DNA from 2 places in the Streptomyces sp. NPDC085596 genome. Region 1 is predicted to be linked to the other one. Evidence: riboswitches for the same ligand, from Rfam matches in the RefSeq annotation. Region 1 holds a riboswitch; the other holds the start of a gene.
What was found. Region 1 has a riboswitch for cyclic di-AMP ahead of ACIGA3_RS18685 (M23 family metallopeptidase). Riboswitches for the same ligand answer to the same signal wherever they lie in the genome.

Region 1 (7,101 bases):
GCGCGTTGTAGAAGGCGTCACCGGGGCACAGGGTGTTGTAGCCGTCGCGGTGGCCGTGGATCGCGGGGAGGCGCATCTCCTCGCCCGGCTGCCAGGTCTTCCCGGCCAGGTTCTGCCCGCTGAGCGCGGTGGTGAGGGTGACGGTCGAGTCCGGCTGGACCCCGTACTGGCCCAGCTTCCACGCGGCGAGACGGGCGACCGAGGCCATCGCCGCCATCGGGGGCGGCGCGTCGATGTACGTGCCGAGGACCGCGATGCCGGTGGTCTGCGAGTTGAAGCCGTACGCGTGCGCGCCGACCACCGGGAGGTCGACACCGCCCTTACGGCCCTCGTAGATCGTCCCGCACTTGTCGACGACGAAGTTGTAGCCGATGTCCTTCCAGCCCAGTCCCGTCACGTCGTACGTGTAGACCGCGTTGATGATCGACGGCGCCTCGCCGCAGGTGTAGTCGTTGGTCGAGGCGGTGTGGTGGATCACCACCGCCTTGATCTTCCCGTCGATGTACGCCGGCGCCTCCGGGCTGATGGATTCGTCCGCGTGCCAGCCCGAGCGGGGGGTGATCGGCGGCCGGGGAACCGTGGAGGGCGGCGCGGTGGGGACGGCGGCGGAGGGAGAGGGCGAGGAGGAGGCCGAGGGCGACGCCGACTCGGTGGGTCCGGTGCTCTCGGAGGCCGAGGGCGACTCGGCCGGCGGCTCCGAGGACTCCTCCGGGGACGACTCGACGGCCGAGGGCTCGGCGGTGGTCTCCTCCGGCGGCGCGGGCTCGGTCGTGGTGACGTCGGTCGGCTCCGGCGTCTCGGTCGGGGTGTCGGTGGCGACCGGCTCCCCGGTGTCGTCGGGACCGTCCGCGACGTAGGCGGCGGGCTCGGCGTCGCCGCCGCCCGTGCTCTTGCCGCCCGACGTGATCATGTCGAGGCGGAGCCCCGCGGGCAGCTTCGACGTGGTCCTGCCGTTGATCCGCGCCTCGACACCGTCGGAGAGCCCGACCCACGCGGGCTCGGTGCCGCCCCGCGACGCGCTCTGCTCGCCCGCGCCCCGGTCGCTGTCCAGCAGCAGCCAGTTGGACCACTTCCCGGACCCCACGGCCCGCGACCGTACCTCCACCTTGCCGGCCAGCTTGGCGGAAGGTTTCTCCCAGCTGATCCCCAGCATGCTGAACGGCTCGGCGTCCCGCCGGGCGAGCGTCGCGGCCGCCCCGTCCCCCCGGACGTCCAGCGCGGCCGACCGCACCCGGTCCCGTACCGGGTCGGCGGCGGCCTTCCCGTCATGCCCAAAGCCGCCGCCCACCCCCTGTACGGCCAACGTCCCGCACACGGCCGCCGCGACGACGACCGTGCCCGTCCCCCACCAACGCGCTCTCATACCGGTTCGGATGCCTTCCCCTACGGAGTCTGATGTCAGGAGCCTTCACGATTTCGCCAACTCCAGGGGGAATTGGTGAAGAAGGCGCCGGAACAGGCACCGTATCTGATGCGGGCATGCCATCCGGTGCCCTATACAGCGTTTTTTCTGAGGCGATACCCCGCCGTGGGTTTCAGCCCCGCACGGAGCGGGCGAGCCGACCGAGCAGCACGGCGTTGAAGAGGCCGGCCAGGACGGTGCCGACGGTGAAGACCAGTGAGCTCAGCCAGGTGGAGGAGGCGTCCTCCAGGGGCGCGGACGCCATGAGGGCGACGATGCTGAGCGGTGCCGTGGTGATGAGCGGCCAGATGCCGGCGAAACCGGGGTCCGGCGACACGTACACGGCATACAGGAAGGACCCCACCGCCGCCGCGACCACGGCGAGGTATCCACGCGAGAGCCAGTTGTCCACCGCGGGTACCAGCAGGGCCCGCACCCGATTCGCAGAGGGCGCCTCCCCGGTTCTCGCCGCGGATCTCGTGGCGAGGGCGCCGAGCACGGCTGCGTTCCCGAGGGCACCCAGCAGGAGCCAGCAGATCGAGAAGCCGGTGGCCAGCACCTCCACCGCCACGCTGCCTTCGGTGCCCGGTCCGAAGGGAAAGGCCATGGCCAGCAGGGACAGGGGAGCCGTGAGCACCAGGGGGCTCATGGCGAGCGCGCTCTCCGGGAAGACCAGCATGGCCAGGACGGAGGCGGCGAGAACCACGAGATAGCTCCGCGCGAGCCAGTTGCCGGTGGCGAGCGACAGGAGACGGCGTGGGCGGATGGCGTGCGGCATGGGGCTTCCTTCGGGTCGGTCCGGTTCGGTGAGCTCCACAGTGGCCCGAGGGGCGCGCCCGGGGATGAGTAGCCGTACTCATCCCCGGCCTGGGGAGCGTGCGCACCGGTACCGAGTACAAAGGGGTGCACGCCCGTAGAGCCAAGAGTCCGGAGAGAGCGCGTCGATGCCCTACCCCCATGTCCTGCTGTCCGCCGCCGTCTCCCTCGACGGGTACCTGGACGACACCGGGCCCGAGCGGCTGCTGCTGTCCAGCCCCGCCGACTTCGACCGGGTGGACGAGGTGCGGGCGTCGGTGGACGCGATCCTCGTGGGGGCCGGGACGATCCGGGCCGACAACCCCCGGCTCCTGGTCAACTCGGCCGAGCGACGGGCCGGACGGGTGGCGGAGGGGCGGGCCGAGTACCCGCTGAAGGTGACCGTGACCGGCTCCGGTGATCTCGACCCGAGTGCCAATTTCTGGCACTTCGGCGGGGAGAAGCTCGTCTACACGACCGACGCGGGGGCGAAGCGGGCCGCGGGCCTCCTCGGGGACACCGCCGACGTGGTCCCGCTCGGCACCGGCCTCGACTGGCGGGCGCTGCTGGCGCATCTGCACGACGTGCGCGGAGTGCGGCGGCTGATGGTCGAGGGCGGCGGCACCGTGCACACCCAGCTCCTCCAGCAGGGCCTCGCCGACGAACTCCAACTGGTCCTCGCCCCGCTCTTCGTCGGCGACCCGGCCGCCCCCCGCCTCTTCGGCCCCGGCGCCTACCAGGGCGGCCGGCTGCGGCTGACCGGCAGTCGCCGGATCGAGGACGTCGTCCTGATGCGGTACGAGCCCACCGCCCCCGGCACCGGTCCGCTGGACACCGCCGCCGACCGGCACTGGCTGCGCACCGCCTGTGAGCTGGCAGCGCTCTGCCCGCCCTCGGACACGGCCTTCAGCGTGGGCGCGGTCATCGTCGCGGCGGACGGCACCGAGCTGGCGCGCGGACACTCCCGCGAGGACGGCGACCCGGTGGTCCACGCCGAGGAGGCCGCGCTCGCCAAGCTGGACCCGGCCGACCCGCGCCTGCCCGGCGCCACCGTCTACAGCAGCCTGGAGCCCTGCGCCCACCGCGCCTCCCGGCCCGTCCCCTGCGCCGGGCTGATCCTGGCGGCCGGGGTGCGCCGGGTGGTCACCGCCTGGCGTGAGCCGGACACCTTCGTCACCGCGGCCGACGGCGCCGGAGTGCTCGGCGCCGGGGGCGTGGAGGTGGTGACGGTGCCCGAGTACGCCGCTCTCGCACAGCTGCCGAACGCTCACCTTCCGCACTGAGGCCCACGTCACGGCAGCGTGTGTGCGTCGGACCCCGCGGATGACGTATGCTTGAGACACAACGACGCGGGGTGGAGCAGCTCGGTAGCTCGCTGGGCTCATAACCCAGAGGTCGCAGGTTCAAATCCTGTCCCCGCTACTGAAACTCAGGGCCGGAATCCAGTAAAACGGATTCCGGCCCTGAGTGTTTTCCGGGGCGGATGGCGTTTTTGAGTCACCAGCAAAACTCCTGTGACTCCTGAAGCGTGGTCAACTCGCCCTGTTCACGCCGTTCCTGACCGGTACGCACCCCTCCAGAACGTCAAACGATCAAGCCGAACGGGCTTGGAATCCAGTGCGCGTGTCTATTAACGTTCGATAACGCAGCGCGGTCGTTACAGCCGTCAGCAGAGACGGCGCCGTGCGCACACGCCGAATCCCGCGAGGGAACCGGGGACCCACCAACTTGGGGTGAATCGCGCCCGATCCGCCGTGCACCGCTCTCGGAGCACGCCGGGTTTACGCGCGTAGGAGACCTTCCTGCTCCGAACCCGTCAGCTAACCCGGTAGGCGGAGGAGGAGAGGAGTGCGCCCGCGTGGCGTCCAACCGGCCTGCCCCACAAGCCCCGTTCGCGCCGGACGCGAGTGAACCCTTCGCCTACGGCGCCCCCCGTGCCGAAGACGGCGCGTGGGAGGAGTGGAACCCCACCGAGGAGTCCGTTTCCCTCGGTCCTGCCGTACGCGGCCGCCACCGGGTGGCCAAGCAGCGCGGCGGCGGACTCGCCCGCAGCTCCACCGTCCTCGGCGTCGGCGTCATCGCCGCCGTCGGCGCGGGCGGCATGGCCAGCGCCAACACCGGCAAGCCGCCCGTGTCCATCGCCCTGCCCGACCTGCCCTCCGTGGACTCCCTGATCGACGGGCACCACACGGACGCGCCCGCCGCCTCCCTCACCGGCGTCGCCACCGCCACGGCCACCGCCGCCAGTGACGACTCCGCCTCCGACGCGGGCGAGGCGCTGCGCAGCCGGATCATGGCCCAGGCCGAGCGGCAGCAGAGCAAGGCCGACAGCCGCGCCACCGCCGCCGCCGTCGCCAAGGCCGACCAGCAGGCCGCCGACGCCGCCGCCAAGGCCGCGAAGGAAGCCGCCACGAAGGCCGCCGAGGCCAAGGAGAAGGCGGAGGCCGACGCCGAGCAGAAGGCCGAGGCGGCCCGCCTGGCCACGCTGGCCAAGCAGTACACGCTGCCGACCTCCTCGTACACGATCACCTCGACCTTCGGGCAGGCCGGGGCGCTGTGGTCCTCCGGGTACCACACCGGTCTCGACTTCGCCGCGCCCACCGGCACGCTGATCAAGGCGATCCACAGCGGCACGATCACCGAGGCCGGCTGGGCCGGGGCGTACGGCTACCGCACGATCCTCACCCTCGACGACGGCACCGAGCTCTGGTTCTGCCACCAGTCCTCGATCAACGTCAGCACCGGTCAGAAGGTCTCCACCGGCGAGGTCATCGGCCGCGTCGGCGCCACCGGCAACGTCACCGGCGCGCACCTCCACCTGGAGGTCCACCCCGGCGGCCAGCCCACCGGCATCGACCCCGGCGCCTGGCTGCGCGGCAAGGGCCTCACCCCCTGAGGTACCCGGCCGGAGTTTGACCGGGTCCTTGCCCGGAACCGGAATGGGCGGGACCCGAGTGATCGTTGAGAAGAGACATGACTGCTTCTCTGCGCAAACTCGGCTCCTCCTCCCTCGAGGTCTTCCCGCTCGCCCTCGGCGGCAACGTCTTCGGCTGGACCGCCGACCGGGACACGTCCTTCGCCGTCCTCGACGCCTACCTCGCCGCGGGCGGCAACTTCATCGACACCGCCGACGCCTACTCGGCCTGGGTCGAGGGCAACAAGGGCGGCGAGTCCGAGACGCTCATCGGTGAGTGGATGCGGGCGCGCGGTGCCCGCGACCGGGTCGTCATCGCCACCAAGGTCAGCCAGCACCCCGACTACAAGGGCCTGGGCGCCGCCAACATCAAGGCCGCCGCCGACGCCTCCCTGCGCCGCCTGGGCACCGACCACATCGACCTCTACTACACCCACTTCGACCAGCCCGAGGTGCCGGTCGAGGAGATCATCGGCGCGCTGGACGAGCTGGTGCGGGCGGGCAAGGTCCGCTACATCGGCGCCTCCAACATCAGCGCCGAGCGGCTGAAGGAGTCCCTGGACTTCTCCGACCGTGCGGGCCTGGCCCGCTATGTCGCCCTCCAGCCCCACTACAACCTGGTCTCCCGCGACACCTACGAGGGCCCGCTCCAGGACGTCGCCGCCCGCGAGGGCCTGTCGGCCGTCCCGTACTTCGCGCTCGCCTCCGGCTTCCTCACCGGCAAGTACCGGCCCGGTACGACGGTCGACAGCGCCCGCGCCGGCTCGGCCGCCAAGCACCTCGACTCCGAGCGCGGCCAGAAGGTCCTGGCGGCGCTGGACGAGGTCGCCGCCGCCCACGACACCGCCGTCGCCACCGTCGCCCTCGCCTGGCTCGCCGCCCAGCCCACGGTCGCCGCCCCCATCGCCTCGGCCCGCACGGTCGACCAGCTCCCGGCCCTCGTGGACGTGGCCGAGCTGACGCTGACTCAGGCGGAGCTGGACCGGTTGACGGAGGCGTCGGCCTGAGGCTGGACGGGGTGCGCCCCTCGGGTGGGCACTCGCCGCCGGGATGCCTTACCGGCCCCCGCCCCTGAAGCGCTACCGTCCCCGACTCCCTACGTGCGGTACGGGTTGTAGCCCGCGTACGGCGGGGCCGGGTGGCCGTACCGCTGCCAGTACGGGACCGGGGACGGCGGCGGGGCCGTGACGCGGGCCGCGTACTCCAGGGCCGGGCGGGAGGAGTGCCGGCGCTGCCACAGCGCGGCCAGCAGTTCGCGTTCCCGTGCGGCGAACTCGGTGCCGACGCGGCCGGCGCGGGCGCGGTGGCGCAGGAGGGCCAGTTCGGTGGCGTCGCTCTCGTAGCGGACCACGGCGCGCGCGGCCGGGCGTCCGCCGAAGCAGCGGCGGGCGTGGTCGCGGGCCAGGCGGCGGGCGCGCAGCGAGCCGAGGGCGAAGGGTTCGGCGGGGCCGAGCCACCCGGCGTAGACGTAGACGGGCAGTTCCTCGCGGGCCACGCGCAGTTCGCGCTGCCGGGACCGGATCAGCAGCCAGGCCAGCAGGCCGAAGGCGGGGGCCATGAAACCGCCGTAGACGACGAGGAAGCCGAACTGGCCGAAGGCGGCCGAGCCGTTCCACAGGGCGTGCATGCCCATGGCGAGGAGCAGCCCGCCCACCGGGAAGAGCACCCGCAGCACCGGCCGCCGGCGTCGGCCGGGCAGCGCGGCCAGGCCGAAGCCGATGCCGGTGAGCACGGTGAACAGGGGATGCGCGAACGGCGACATCACCCCGCGTACGAAGAACGTCGCGGCCGTCACGGAGACGATGCCCGAGGTGCCGATGGACTGGTCGGTGCCGAAGGCGTTGCCCAGATAGAGGATGTTCTCGGTGAACGCGAACCCGGTCGCGGTCACCCCGGCTATCGCGGCGCCGCCGACCAGCCCGGTGAAGTCCCGTCTGCGGAACACGAACACCAGCAGTACGGCGGCCGCCTTCGCGGACTCCTCCACCAC
Region 2 (7,101 bases), on a different contig from region 1:
GCGACCTGCTCGGCGTCCCGCGCGAGGACCAGGACGACTTCCGGGACTGGGCGGGCATGATGATCCGGCACGGCGGCGGGCCCAGGGGCGGGGTGGCGCGTTCGGTGAAGAAGATGCGCGGCTATCTCGCGGACCTCATCCACCGCAAGCGCCAGGCACTCCCCGCCGAACCCGAGCCCGGCGAGGACCTGATCTCGGCGCTCATCCGGGCCTCCGACCACGGCGAGCACCTCACCGAGAACGAGGCCGCCGCCATGGCCTTCATCCTGCTCTTCGCCGGCTTCGAGACCACCGTCAACCTCATCGGCAACGGCACCTACGCCCTGCTCACCCACCCCGGGGAGCGCAGGCGGCTCCAGCTCTCGCTGGCCGCCGGGGAGACCGGACTGCTCCAGACCGGGGTGGAGGAACTGCTGCGCTACGACGGCCCGGTGGAGCTGGCGACCTGGCGTTACGCAACCGGGCCGCTCACCATCGGCGGCCAGGACATCGCGGCCGGGGACCCGGTGCTGGTGGTCCTCGCGGCGGCGGACCGCGACCCGGAGCGGTTCGCCGACCCGGACCTGCTGGACCTCGGCCGCCGCGACAACCAGCACCTGGGGTACGGGCACGGCATCCACTACTGCCTGGGCGCCCCGCTCGCCCGGCTGGAGGGCCAGACCGCGCTGGCCACCCTGCTCACCCGGCTCCCGGACCTGCGCCTGGCGGCCGATCCGGCCGAACTGCGCTGGCGCGGCGGGCTCATCATGCGTGGACTGCGCACACTGCCGGTGGAGTTCACACCGGTCGGTCCCAGTCGTGAAAGCGCACATGACGGACGTTCAACTATGTGATCTTCACGTGATCTGTGCGGCATGAACTTGTGACAAGCGATCGTCTGCCGATACGTTCACCCATCAGTGTGGCGCCGAGCACCACTTGCCACGCCGTACTGCTGTCGCACGAAAGGCAACCGCATGCTCTCCGGGAACGGTAGGCACCGTCGACCCCGCCAGGCTCCGGCGCTCCTCGTCGCGGCCGGCGTGACCACGTCCGCCATCGCCATCCCGCTCCTCGGGGCGGCGAGCGCGAACGCGGCCGACGGCACCACCTGGGACAAGGTCGCCGAGTGCGAGAGCGGTGGCTCCTGGAGCGCCGACACCGGCAACGGTTACTACGGCGGCCTCCAGATATCCCAGGACGACTGGGACAAGTACGGCGGCACGCAGTACGCGGCCAGCGCCGACCAGGCCAGCCGTTCGCAGCAGATCTCGGTGGCCGAGAAGATCCTCGACGAGCAGGGCACCACCCACTGGGCCACCTGCGCCCTGCTCGCCGGACTGACCTCCAACTCCGGCTCGGTGGACGTCGACACGGGCGTGAGCGAGTCCCCGTCCGCGGACCAGGACGGCTCCGGCGGCGGTACCGACAAGGCGGACGAGACCCCCGACGCGGGCGCTTCGTCCGATGATTCCGACTCGTCCGGACTGGGGAATTCGTCCCCCTCGTCCGACTCCTCCGCCAAGGAGACCGGCAAGCCGTCCGCGAGCGCCGAGGAGAAGGCCGGTTCCGGCCACTCCGGCAAGGACACCGACACCTCCCGCTCCGGCGCCTCGGCGCCCGCGGCCTCCGGCGGTGGGTACAAGGGTGGCGGTTCGGCCTCCAGTGCCCCCGCGGCCAAGGAGTCGGACGACTCGTGGGAGGCCGGCGGCTCCTGGAGCCTGGTCGACACCGGTGACCTCGGTGGCGGTGGCCGTCACCGCGGGGGCAGCGCCGAGGAGAGCGTGACGGGCGGTCAGCACGCGGCCGGAACGGGCCGCCATGCCACCGCCTCCCCGACCACCTACACCGTCCGTGACGGTGACACGCTCGGCTCCATCGCCGACTCCCTTGACGTGGACGGCGGGTGGGAGGCGCTCTACTCCGCGAACAAGCAGGCCATCGGCTCCGACCCGAACCATGTCGACCCCGGTCAGACCCTGAAAGTGCCGGGCGAAACGGACGCCGAATAGCGGAATCTGACACCCACTATCCTCTTATATGTCCCATTTGGCGAAAGTGTGGGATGACTCTCAGAAGCCCTGATCGTCTTTGAATTTCGCCGCGACGCGTGTCTACGGTCGGGACCGCTCGTCACCACGAGCACCCGTGGCCGCAACGCCGAATCCTGCCAGCGGCCCTCGGGGACAACCGTCGCGTCAAGCGCCGTAGGCAGGAGCGGGGGACCCAAGGTAAGTGCCCGAACCGGTGATTGACGCCGGTTGGGGCTTGGGGTGAAGCCACGCCTTCCGGGAGTACGAGGGAGGGGTGGCCGGGCAACTCAACCGGCCCGAACCCGACAGCTCACCTCGCAGGCGTCGGTGAGGGGATCGATCCATGCTGTTCTCCAGCAAGGGCAAGCACCGTCGCCCGTCCAAGACCGTCCGTGTCCTCGCGCTCGCCGGTGTCGCCGGCGCGGCCGTCGCGGGCCCGGTGATGGCGTCGGGCAGTGCCTCCGCCGCCACCGGCTCCGAGTGGGACGCCGTCGCCCAGTGCGAGTCGGGCGGCAACTGGTCCATCAACACCGGCAACGGGTACTACGGCGGTCTGCAGTTCTCCGCCTCCACCTGGGCCGCGTACGGCGGCACGCAGTACGCCGCCACCGCCGACAAGGCGGGCAAGGAGCAGCAGATCACCGTCGCCGAGAAGGTGCTCTCCGCCCAGGGCAAGGGCGCCTGGCCGGTCTGCGGCACGGGCCTGTCCAGCACGCCGTACAGCGGCTCCGCCGCCCCGGCGAGCCCGGCTCCCGCCACGGAGAGCAAGACGGAGGACAAGGCCGCGGCCGTCACCTCCGACCGCGCCGCCGACGAGCAGACCGCTTCCCGCTCCACCGAGCGCCCGGCCGCGAGCAAGACCGTCACCACCCCGACCGGTGAGAAGGTCGAGAAGGGCGACGGCGAGTACAAGGTCGTCAAGGGCGACACGCTCAGCTCCATCGCCACGAAGCACGGTGTCAAGGGCGGCTGGAAGAAGCTGTTCGACCTGAACAAGGACATCGTGAAGAAGGCCGACCTCATCTACCCCGGCCAGATGCTGCACCTGAAGTAACCGCGACCCGCTCACGGGACCGGCCCCCGACCCGTCCGGCCCCGTGAGCTCCCGGTCCCCTGACGGACCCCCGCCCCGGTACGCGTTCCCCCCGCGCGCCGGGGCGGTGCGCGTTCCCCCGGCGGGTCCCATCGCCCAGAACCCTTTGCCCGGACCCTTTGCCCGGACCGTTTGCCCGGACCCTTTGTTCCGGGCGTGAACAATGGGTACGGTCTCCCTGCACCACCCCGTTCACAGGGCGGTCGGTCGATGGCCGGCACCCCTGGGACGGTTAGGCTCTAGGCGCAAGGCATGCCATCCGGCATCCGCCGCGCACTCATTGCGTCACATCCACGAAGGAGATGCTCGTGCCGTCCATCGACGTCGTCGTAGCTCGGGAAATCCTGGACTCCCGAGGCAACCCCACGGTCGAGGTCGAGGTCGGCCTCGACGACGGCAGCACGGGCCGTGCCGCCGTCCCGTCCGGCGCCTCCACCGGTGCCTTCGAGGCCATCGAGCTGCGTGACGGTGACCCGAACCGCTACCAGGGCAAGGGTGTCGAGAAGGCCGTCCTCGCCGTCATCGAGCAGATCGGCCCGGAGCTGGTCGGCTACGACGCCACCGAGCAGCGCCTGATCGACCAGGCCATGTTCGACCTGGACGCCACCGACAACAAGGGCTCGCTCGGCGCCAACGCCATCCTCGGCGTCTCCCTCGCCGTCGCCCACGCCGCCTCCGAGGCCAGCGACCTGCCGCTCTTCCGCTACCTGGGCGGCCCCAACGCGCACCTGCTGCCGGTGCCGATGATGAACATCCTGAACGGCGGCTCGCACGCCGACTCCAACGTGGACATCCAGGAGTTCATGATCGCTCCGATCGGCGCGGAGTCCTTCTCCGAGGCCGTCCGCTGGGGCGCCGAGGTCTACCACACCCTCAAGAAGGTCCTGAAGAACAAGGGCCTCGCCACCGGCCTCGGCGACGAGGGCGGCTTCGCCCCGAACCTCGGCTCCAACCGTGAGGCCCTCGACCTCATCCTCGAGGCCATCAAGGAAGCCGGCTACACCCCCGGCGAGCAGATCGCCCTCGCGCTCGACGTCGCCGCCTCCGAGTTCTACAAGGACGGCAAGTACCTCTTCGAGGGCAAGGAGCGCTCCGCCGCCGAGATGACGGAGTACTACGAGGAGCTGGTGGCGGCCTACCCGCTGGTCTCCATCGAGGACCCGCTGTTCGAGGACGACTGGGCCGGCTGGAAGGTCCTGACCGACCGCATCGGCGACAAGGTCCAGATCGTCGGCGACGACCTGTTCGTCACCAACCCCGAGCGCCTCGCCCGCGGCATCGAGGAGGGCATCGCCAACTCCCTGCTGGTCAAGGTCAACCAGATCGGCTCGCTGACCGAGACCCTGGACGCCGTCGAGATGGCCCAGCGCAACGGCTACAAGTGCATGATGTCCCACCGCTCCGGCGAGACCGAGGACGTCACCATCGCCGACCTGGCCGTCGCCACCAACTGCGGCCAGATCAAGACCGGTGCCCCGGCCCGCTCCGAGCGCGTCGCCAAGTACAACCAGCTGCTGCGCATCGAGGAGATCCTCGACGACGCCGCGGTCTACGCCGGCCGCAGCGCCTTCCCGCGGTTTCGCTCTGCGAACCAGTAAGCACAGCAAGGGCTGACCTAGGCGCGGGCCAGCCCCGCCCGTCGTACCTACGTCCCCGGACCCGGTCCCGTACCGTGTCCGGGGACGTACGCACGTGTGAGCCCAGCAGCGCACGGCACGAGAAGCACAGCACAAGACGCACAGGCACAGTGGAGGCGGAGAGCCAGATGGCCGCGAGGGACCGGGACCGTTTCTCCACCACGACCAGGCTGCGGCTGCTCGGTGAGCAGACGGCGGCCCGCGTCTACCGTTCCCAGACCAAGCGGCAGGCCCGCCGCTCCCGCCTCACCGGCCGCGCCGCCCTGCTGGCCCTGGTGCTGTGCTCGATGATCGTGGCGCTCGCCTATCCGATGCGCCAGTACGTCTCCCAGCGCGCCGAGATCGCGGACCTGAAGCACCGCCAGGAGCAGGCCCGCGGCCGCGTCGAGCAGCTCAGGGACGTCAAGGCCCGCTGGCAGGACGACGCCTACGCCGAGCAGCAGATCCGGCGCAGGCTGCACTATGTGATGCCTGGCGAGACCGGGTTCGTCGTGATCGACCCGGGCGCCGCCAAGCAGTCCCGCACCGACCGAGGGGCCGCCCACCGGCCCTGGTACGCGAACGTCTGGGACGGCGTCGACAAGTCCGACGCCTCCGACCAGTGACCGGCACCCGCCGGTGACCGACAGAAAGCCACCCTGGAAGCAGTCATGGAAACGCCCCCGCCCCACACTCCGCGTACCGAGCCCACCGAGGCGGACATCGCCGCCTTCGAGCTCCAGCTCGGCCGCCCGCCGCGCGGCCTGCGGGCCATCGCCCACCGCTGCCCCTGCGGCCGGCCGGACGTCGTGGAGACGGCGCCCCGGCTGCCCGACGGCACGCCCTTCCCGACGACGTACTACCTGACGTGCCCGCGCGCCAACTCGGCCATCGGCACGCTCGAGGCCAACGGCGTCATGAAGGAGATGACCGAGCGGCTCCAGAACGACCCGGAGCTGGCCGCCGCCTACCGGGACGCGCACGAGGACTACATCCGGCGCCGCGACGAGATCGAGGTCCTGGCGGGCTTCCCCAGCGCGGGCGGCATGCCCGACCGGGTGAAGTGCCTGCACGTCCTGGTCGCCCACTCGCTGGCCGCCGGTCCGGGCGTGAACCCGCTGGGCGACGAGGCCATCGCCATGCTGCCCGAGTGGTGGGCGAAGGGCCCGTGCGTGACGCCCGGCGACGCCTGTGCGGCTCAGCCGGCCGAGTCCGGTGCGGAGGAGGGCCGGTGACCCGGGTGGCCGCCGTGGACTGCGGCACCAACTCCATCCGCCTGCTGGTCGCCGACGCGAACCCCGAGACGGGTGAACTGACCGACCTGGACCGCCGGATGACGATCGTCCGGCTCGGCCAGGGCGTGGACCGCACCGGCCGCCTCGCCCCCGAGGCGCTGGAGCGCACCTTCGCCGCGTGCCGCGAGTACGCCCAGGTCATCCGCGAACTCGGCGCGACGAAGGTGCGGTTCGTCGCCACCTCCGCCTCGCGCGACGCGGAGAACCGGGACGAGTTCGTGCGCGGGGTCGTGGACATCCTCGGCGTGGAGCCGGAGGTCATCACCGGCGAGCAGGAGGCCGAGTTCTCCTTCACCGGCGCGACCCGGGAGCTGTCCGGCAGCGACCACCTGGACAAGCCGTACCTGGTGGTGGACATCGGCGGCGGTTCCACCGAGTTCGTCGTCGGCGACGACCACGTGGGCGCCGCGCGGTCGGTGGACATCGGCTGCGTGCGGCTCACCGAACGGCACCTGGTGCACGACGGCAAGGTCACCGACCCGCCCGCGCACGAGCAGGTCGCCGCCATAAGGGCCGACATCGCGGCCGCGCTGGACCTGGCCGCCGAGACCGTGCCGCTGGACGAGGCGCGCACGCTGGTCGGGCTCGCGGGCTCGGTCACCACGGTGGCCGCCATCGCGCTGGAGCTGCCGGAGTACGACTCCGCGCGCATCCACCACTCCCGGATCTCGCGGGGCCGCGTCCGCCAGATCACCGAGTGGCTGCTCAGCTCCTCGCACGCCGAGCGCGCGGAGATCCCCTCCATGCATCCGGGCCGGGTCGACGTGATCGGCGCGGGCGCCCTCGTCCTGCTGGCGATCATGGAGCGGACCGGCGCGGAGGAGGTCGTCGTCAGCGAGCACGACATCCTCGACGGCATCGCGTGGTCCGTGGCGTAGCCGGGCCCGACGGCCTTGGAAGAACGGCTCGTTACCGTCCAGTAGCATGCGGCTGAGCAGCCTGGACGACGTTTGAGCGCCCCCGTGGAGCGGCCGACACGCCGCTTCGCGGGGCTCCGTCAGGAACCTTCGTGAAGTTCTTCACAAGGAAATCGGCCCCGGTGGGGGACGCAAGGGTCCGCATTGACCCGTTCGGGGGCCGGAAGG

Region 2: it holds a riboswitch for cyclic di-AMP, as region 1 does, so the genes downstream of both, ACIGA3_RS29780 (transglycosylase family protein) here and ACIGA3_RS18685 (M23 family metallopeptidase) in region 1, are expected to answer to the same signal.

What each region holds. Positions count from the first base shown of each region.
Region 1 covers NZ_JBITTC010000005.1:553,953-561,053, forward strand. Annotated here, with positions in the region: gene ACIGA3_RS18665 (peptidoglycan recognition protein) at 1-1,363, opposite strand, end outside; gene ACIGA3_RS18670 (SCO4225 family membrane protein) at 1,536-2,180, opposite strand; gene ACIGA3_RS18675 (dihydrofolate reductase family protein) at 2,347-3,480, shown strand; tRNA gene ACIGA3_RS18680 (tRNA-Met) at 3,546-3,619, shown strand; cyclic di-AMP (ydaO/yuaA leader) riboswitch at 3,880-4,048, shown strand; gene ACIGA3_RS18685 (M23 family metallopeptidase) at 4,056-5,093, shown strand; gene ACIGA3_RS18690 (aldo/keto reductase) at 5,171-6,118, shown strand; gene ACIGA3_RS18695 (PrsW family intramembrane metalloprotease) at 6,208-7,101, opposite strand, start outside.
Region 2 covers NZ_JBITTC010000013.1:81,958-89,058, reverse strand. Annotated here, with positions in the region: gene ACIGA3_RS29790 (cytochrome P450) at 1-833, shown strand, start outside; gene ACIGA3_RS29785 (transglycosylase family protein) at 957-1,991, shown strand; cyclic di-AMP (ydaO/yuaA leader) riboswitch at 2,173-2,351, shown strand; gene ACIGA3_RS29780 (transglycosylase family protein) at 2,356-3,066, shown strand; gene eno (phosphopyruvate hydratase) at 3,414-4,703, shown strand; gene ACIGA3_RS29770 (septum formation initiator family protein) at 4,871-5,347, shown strand; gene ACIGA3_RS29765 (DUF501 domain-containing protein) at 5,393-5,956, shown strand; gene ACIGA3_RS29760 (exopolyphosphatase) at 5,953-6,894, shown strand.